Regions from separate parts of the Shewanella seohaensis genome, predicted to be linked through region 1. Evidence: riboswitches for the same ligand, from Rfam matches in the RefSeq annotation. Region 1 holds a riboswitch; the other holds the start of a gene.
What was found. A riboswitch is a leader RNA that binds a small molecule or an ion and turns the genes downstream of it on or off. The one in region 1 is predicted to bind cobalamin.
Positions count from the first base shown of each region.

Region 2: it holds a riboswitch for cobalamin, as region 1 does, so the genes downstream of both, L2713_RS04050 (TonB-dependent receptor) here and L2713_RS07690 (ABC transporter ATP-binding protein) in region 1, are expected to answer to the same signal.

Region 1 covers NZ_JAKILE010000005.1:113,402-116,821, reverse strand. The annotation lists gene metH (methionine synthase) at 1-460, opposite strand, end outside; gene L2713_RS07695 (histidine phosphatase family protein) at 671-1,393, shown strand; cobalamin riboswitch at 1,574-1,732, shown strand; gene L2713_RS07690 (ABC transporter ATP-binding protein) at 1,866-2,831, shown strand; gene L2713_RS07685 (FecCD family ABC transporter permease) at 2,828-3,420, shown strand, end outside.
Region 2 covers NZ_JAKILE010000003.1:43,815-47,234, forward strand. The annotation lists gene L2713_RS04050 (TonB-dependent receptor) at 1-1,671, opposite strand, end outside; cobalamin riboswitch at 1,781-2,014, opposite strand; gene L2713_RS04055 (hypothetical protein) at 2,140-2,808, opposite strand; gene L2713_RS04060 (RCC1 domain-containing protein) at 3,054-3,420, opposite strand, start outside.

The DNA.
Region 1 (3,420 bases):
CGTTAACATCGGGACTGATAGAGCAAGTACGGTTAGTGGGCCCTAACACACCGGCAACATAACGGGGTTTCCCCGTGGCCTTTTCGATTTCATCACAGGCCTCACGGGCGAGGCGCGCACCTTCACGGTTAATTTCGGCGGACAGCGACTGCATGTCGTAGTCGGCCATGGCGATAGTGGTGGCGTTAAAGGTGTTGGTTTCAATAATATCGGCACCGGCTAATAGGTAGTCGGTGTGAATTTGTTTGATGATGTGCGGCTGCGTGAGTACTAAAAGATCGTTATTGCCCTTAACGTCGGTATGCCAATCCTTGAAACGCTCGCCACGGTAATCGGCTTCTTCCAGCTTGTAGCCTTGGATCATAGTGCCCATGGCGCCGTCTAAAATCAGAATGCGCTTTGACAACTGGTTGCGAATGTCTGCCAGTGTTTGGCTGGCTCGATGGAGAGATATCGCCATAAAATGATTACCTTTACTACAGCTAAGTTGAGTCCAAAGTACGCAATCGGGTGACAAATTGCATTTAATTATTGAATGTCGTTCGTTATGTTTTGGACATTTATACGTATAGACGTCCATAATACGCGACATCGGATTGTCAGGGCAAGGCTAAAGTTGGTATAGCATAGGCGAGATAACCCAGATAAAAACGATAAAAGGAAAGATCAGATGAAGCAGCTCAGGTTATTACTGTTACGCCATGGAGAATGCGAGGGCGGGGCGATTTTACGGGGCCGAGTGGATGTGCCACTGAGCGACAAAGGCTGGCGGCAGATGTCGGCGGCGGTGGAGGCGCAGGCGACTGTGTGCCACGGCATTTATAGCTCGACCTCAAGGCGCTGCGCCGAGTTTGCCAAGGCCTTTGCGGCTGAGCTGCATTCGAGTGCGTCCGTGGGTAGGAGTTTAGATGCGCCCGCGCCTTTGCCGCTGAAGGTCAACCTGCTGGAGGAGTTACAGGAAATAGCCTTCGGCGATTGGGATGGTTGCCTGCTTGATGACTTATATCAACGCGATGGCGAGCGGATGGCGGCCTATTGGCAGAATCCCTGGGAGGTGACGCCGCCCAATGGTGAAGCCATGGCAAGTTTCGAAGCCCGTATCGATGGTGCGATAGCACAGATCCTCGATAAAGAGTTTGCCCTGCTGGCGATGGATGATGAACAGGCCCACGGGGAGTTTAATGCCAATGCACCCGCGGCCAATATCTGGGTGGTGACCCACGGCGGGGTTATTCGCCACTTGATGTCAAGGGCGCTTGGGGCGGTGAAAACCTTAGGTTTTTACAGTCAGCTAGCCTTACCCGTGGCGGCGGTGGTAACGATTAATGTCCTCGAGGATGAGCAAGGTAAAAGATACTGGCGGTTGGACTGGCCCTCGGGCCACTGTGAGTAGCTTGAACGCATCTGCCATGGGTATGATGAAAATTTTCTGATTTAAACAGCATTGCCTAATGAGCAAGATATAGGATAATGCTTTTCCCTGACGTTTGAGCCAGATAACGAACCCAGTACGTTAAGTTCAAAGGTCGCAGAAATAGGTGTTAGGAATTTTGTGCGATTGAGTACTATTGCTTAAAGGCAACAGTATTTAAGCGCGCCGGATAACCCAAACATAATAGGGAATCGGGGAGCTGCCCGTCAGTAGCCCGAACTGTACCCGCAACTGTGAGTAGTCGAAGCGTTTTGCTTCTTACCTACGAGTCAGGATACCTGCCTATTTCTGTTTTCGCTGCGTGCAGCCTTAGTTCTCGAGCGGGTAACTCGAGGGAGCAGAAGATGATATTAATGAGTTTCGCCCTGTTGGCCCAAGCGGCGGCAGGCACAAATAACACCAATCAATATCCATGTGGGAGCAATCGTTAGTGATGCCTTCCACATCGAGTCTTGCGCCCTTAGCGCCCGCTGCGACTTCCGCTAATATGGCACTTCAAGTGAGCCAATTGAGCTGGGCGATTGAGGGAAAAACCATTCTCTCGGAGATAAGCTTTGCCCTGCAGAAGGGGGAAATGCTCGGGCTGATTGGCCCCAATGGCGCGGGTAAATCCAGTTTGCTGCGCTGTTTATACCGCTTTATTCGCCCTGCTAAAGGGCATATCAGCCTGTTTTCGCAGGACATTAGCGAGCTGTCGCCCAAGGCGTTTGCCTGTAAAGTGGCGGTGGTGCAGCAGGATACGCCGCAATATTTCGATATGACCACAGAGCAATTGGTTGCCATGGGACTCACGCCCCATAAGGGGATGTTTGATAGCCATTCCAGCGAAGACAGTGACAAGATTGCCAAGGCGCTGGACAAGGTCGGCCTGAGCCATAAAGTGCATCAGCAATACGATCGATTATCGGGCGGTGAGAAACAGCGCGCCCTGATCGCCCGCGCCATAGTGCAGCAGCCGCAGTTATTGATTTTAGATGAGCCGACAAACCACCTCGATATCCGCTATCAAATTCAAATCTTAGAGCTAGTGCGAAGCCTTGGGATCAGTGTGGTTACCTCTATTCACGATCTCAACTTGGCCAGCGCCCTGTGTGATAGCTTACTGCTGCTGGACAAGGGGCAGGTGAGTGCCATGGGCACGCCGACTGAGGTCTTAACCGAAGAACGTATCGCCGAAGTGTTTGGGGTTTGCGCCCAAGTCATGCCCCATCCACAGCATGGTAACCCCTTGATTAATTACTTTTATGGTTATCAAAAGCCTAAGAGCGATACTGCGGACGCGGCGAGTGACTCCCATGCAGTTTCGGCTCAAGCGTTACCTCCTATGGCCTGCACCTGTCATACCTCCGGGGCACCAAGCGCGGCCTTGCACAAGCATAGCGTTGAACCCACGCCATGATAGACACTCTCAAATTGGTGACCATGAATTTTTTTAGCCACATTTTTACGCCGCTCACCCGCCAGCAATGGCTGATTTTAGGCTTGGCGGGCTTTGCCCTGCTCACCCCCATCGCTGCCGCGAGTTTTGGCGCGGCAAACATTAGCTTTTTAGATGTGCTGCATGTGTTTATCAATAAATTCAATCACCTTTTTGCCAGTGATGTCGAAGTCAGCACGGCCAGCATGACCGAACGGATTGTGATGGAGCTGCGACTGCCACGGATTTTACTCGCCTTTGTGGCGGGGGCTGGGCTGTCCTTGGCGGGGAGCGTGCTGCAAACCGTGACCCGTAACCCCCTTGCCGATCCTTATCTGTTCGGCATTAGCTCTGGCGCTTCGTTTGGTGCCGTGGTCATGCTGACGCTATTCACAGGTTCTGGCCTGTTTGGCAATGCGGGCGCAATAGCCAGTTCGGGGATTTTTAGCGGTTCGGGCAGCTTTGCGGGGCTGCTCTGGTTGAGCTTGCCCTTCGGCGCCTTTATTGGTGCCAGTCTGTCGGTGTTAATCGTGCTGGCGTTAGCTGGGTTAGGCCTTAAGAGCCAGGTAGA
Region 2 (3,420 bases), on a different contig from region 1:
ACCGCGTCCCGTATGCTCAGCCACCCAAGACAATTGCTTGCCATCATTCACCCCATCGGTAAATTCGGCATCAATATAGTTATATTCCAAGCCTAAGGTGAGGGCTTGAGTGACCTGCCAATCCCAATCGGCACTCGCGCCATAGCGGCGTGAAGCATCGGCATTGACGTTGGCACCTTGGAAGCTGCCGCCAACAGGTTTTTCAGCACTCGGGTCGAAGACAATTTCATCTTCTAAATCGAGGCGATATAGGCTAACGCGTAGGCTTTGGTTAGCCACAGTCCAATCCCAACCCGCCTCATAGGAACGGCCTGTCTGTGGCTTTAAGCCATAGACATCTTTCGGGGTGTAAGCTTGCTCATCGACCTTAGCAAAGCGGAAGTTTTCATCGCCACGCAGATAGAATCTGTGCTCGGCGCTCGGACGGTAATTTAAACCGAACTCGAATGCGGTCGCATCTTCATCTAAATCGATGCCGTTTGGATACACATTGCCATCGACCAGATCGTCGGTCACCCGCGCATAACGGCCACCCACCACATAGCTTAAGGTGTGGCTTAATGGCACAGTAGCTTGCAGGTAAGCACTTTGCATTTCCTGCACGTTGCTGCGCGCCATAGAGTCAAACTCGGCCTTACCGCGGCTGATGTCTAAACCAGTGACTAGGTTTAACTCACCTTGACGGGTGCTGTAATTAGCAAGCGCTTTAGGGCTAAACATCAGTAGCGAGCGAGTATTTTGGCTACCCGCCCCCCAGTTTAATGAGGTCACTAAGGTATCGCTGTAATCCAGATCCGCCGCTAAGGCCCAGTTTTGGTTAAGCTGATGCTGATAACCACTGCGTGCCGCTGTGGTCATCTCATGAACATATTCGCTGCTATTAGAAGACTGGCGTGGATTTTCTTTGAACTGCTCTACCGTCAACGAGCCAGGATTTTCACGGTCATCATCGTAATAACTGGTTTCAACGAAGAAAGAATCTGTGGCGGTTTTATATTGAATACGGCCAAGGATAGAACCCGTTTCATTGGCATTGTGCTTGCGATAGTTATCGCCTTGGTTGTAGCTGCCGGTCAGGAAATAATGCCAATCTTTATTGATGGCGCCCGACACATCGCCGCGACCTTCGTAGGTATTAAAGCTGCCGCCGGATAATTGCACGCTACCGCCCGTATTCTCAGGCGACTTAGTCACAATGTTGATCACCCCGCCTACCGCTTGGTCACCATAGAGCACGCCCGCACTGCCCGATAAAATTTCGACACGCTCAATTAAATTGAGTGGAATGGCATTCAGGCTAGGGGCGGCGATATCGATGTTATTTAAGCGACGACCATCGAGCAAAATCAAAGTGTTGTTAACGGCGGTGCTGGCGCTAAAGCCGCGCATCGCGAAGCTAGTACCAATGTTATTGTCGGACAGCTGAATACCACTTTGACCACGTAACACTTCGGTTAAGCTGGTTGCGCCACTCTGCTCAATCGCAGCGGCATCAATCACATTCACATTGGCGGCAATATTTAAGGGGGTCTTGTCTGAACGGCCAATTACGACGATATGCTCATCGACTTTGGCGACGCTGGCATCATCGGCCGCCACGGCGGGGGCGATAACAGAAAAGCTGCAAAGGCTGCCGATCAGCAGCGCGATTTTAGTTGGATGTGTTCCCATTTTACCTTTAACTCCTGCAAGGAAAACGGGGCATTGGCGCCACGATACCGTTGATTCAGTAACAAATACTGACAGTCACTATCGCATTTTGAGATCTGCCCACCGAAATCTCAAAAACACCTTTAGGGCCGGTCTCCGGACTTAGGCTATGTTAATCCAAGCAATAGAAGGACTAACGCGAAACTGACCTTTACACACTCAATTCTCTGGCTCACCTTGAGCTACCTTGCGAATGCGGTCGTCTCTCACCTTTTACCGTTGCGGGGGCAGTGCCAGAATTTCACTGGCTTCCCGATTATCTCGCGACGAATGCATCGCAAGCACCACAGAAGGTTGACTAAAAATAGGTTCAGAGGGCGAAAAACCAGTTAACGCCCAATAAGGCTCGTGGCATATCAAGCCTGAGCGCGCGCATTATAGACGTCTATACGGATGAAAGTCCATGCTCATCCGTCTCTCGACTGACAACTACTTTAATGAATAGGGCGCTAAGCCTGAAATAAAGTCGGCACTGTTAGCCGCCTGTAAGGGAGGTTTATCGGCAGAAAACACATCGCCACGCATCGATTTATGCAATAAATACAAGTCTTTGTTACCACTTACCACGGTATAGTAACCAATTTCGCCCTGGGGATGAGAAGTAAAAGCACTGGGATTAAACTGAGTCGCGCTATGGACATTCGGCATTGTGGTGCAACCGAGAATAGCTTGAAAACCTTCGTGACCGTCTACTTGGGTATCTCCTAGCTTTTGATACACCACTTCACCGTCACAGGCGGCTTGGTAAGTTTCAGCCATCGCATCTAAAAACTGCTCTGGGCTCACGCTTTCGGCCATGTCCTTAAAGCCTTGCACACAAAACAGTGCACTCCATTGATTGAGCGCTTCCTGCTCCGGCACAAATTCCGCCATAAACATGCCCGCACGTTCCTCATGGTAGGCTTGACGCCAACCCTTTGGCAGATTAAATCCTAATTGCTGACTAAAGACAGGCAACACATGGGTATGCGACGCGCCACTTTCGCTGCGAGGCATATCCAATTTCGCCTCGACGGATTCAGATCCGATTAGGCTGCACAGCATTAATACGCTCGCGCCCTGCCATAACCTCATCTGCATATGGGGTATACATTTCATTATTATCATCCTTGTATCGCATTGTTATGGGTTAATACGACATATGAAATTGCATAGAAAACATCCAGCATTCTAGCGAAGATGTAAATAAGATAACAGTTAAAAAGCTAAACAAAATGATACTTATACAGTCACAACAACTGTAAAACAGCAAATAGCAGCCAAAGATAGGGGCGATGATGGATTTAAAAAGCTGGTGAATGAACTTTCACCAGCTGAGAATGCCCTACATACCCAACAATGAGTTAGTCAAATGACCAATTGATTTTACGCTGCGGCCTTGCCTGACTCAAAATTGCCTGCCGTTGCTCTGGGGTCTCACATTGGGCAGCGGGGGTAAATTCCAGTGGCTTAATCACCAAGGAATCGGCAGGTTGTACCGGCGATTTATCAAACATTCCGAGATTCATCGACCAAGAGACCCATTCTCCCTTTTCACTGATCCCCGCAAAACCATCATTTGCCGGCGCTAGCCAAGTGAGGCGTGGAATGCGTTCAATCAGTTGCTCGACATTTTTAAGGTCTGCCCGATAACCGACTGGTACCACTTTGCCGTCGGGGCGCGTAAAGGCAAAGGAGGACTTACCTAGGGTAATTTTGCTGCCTTGCTGC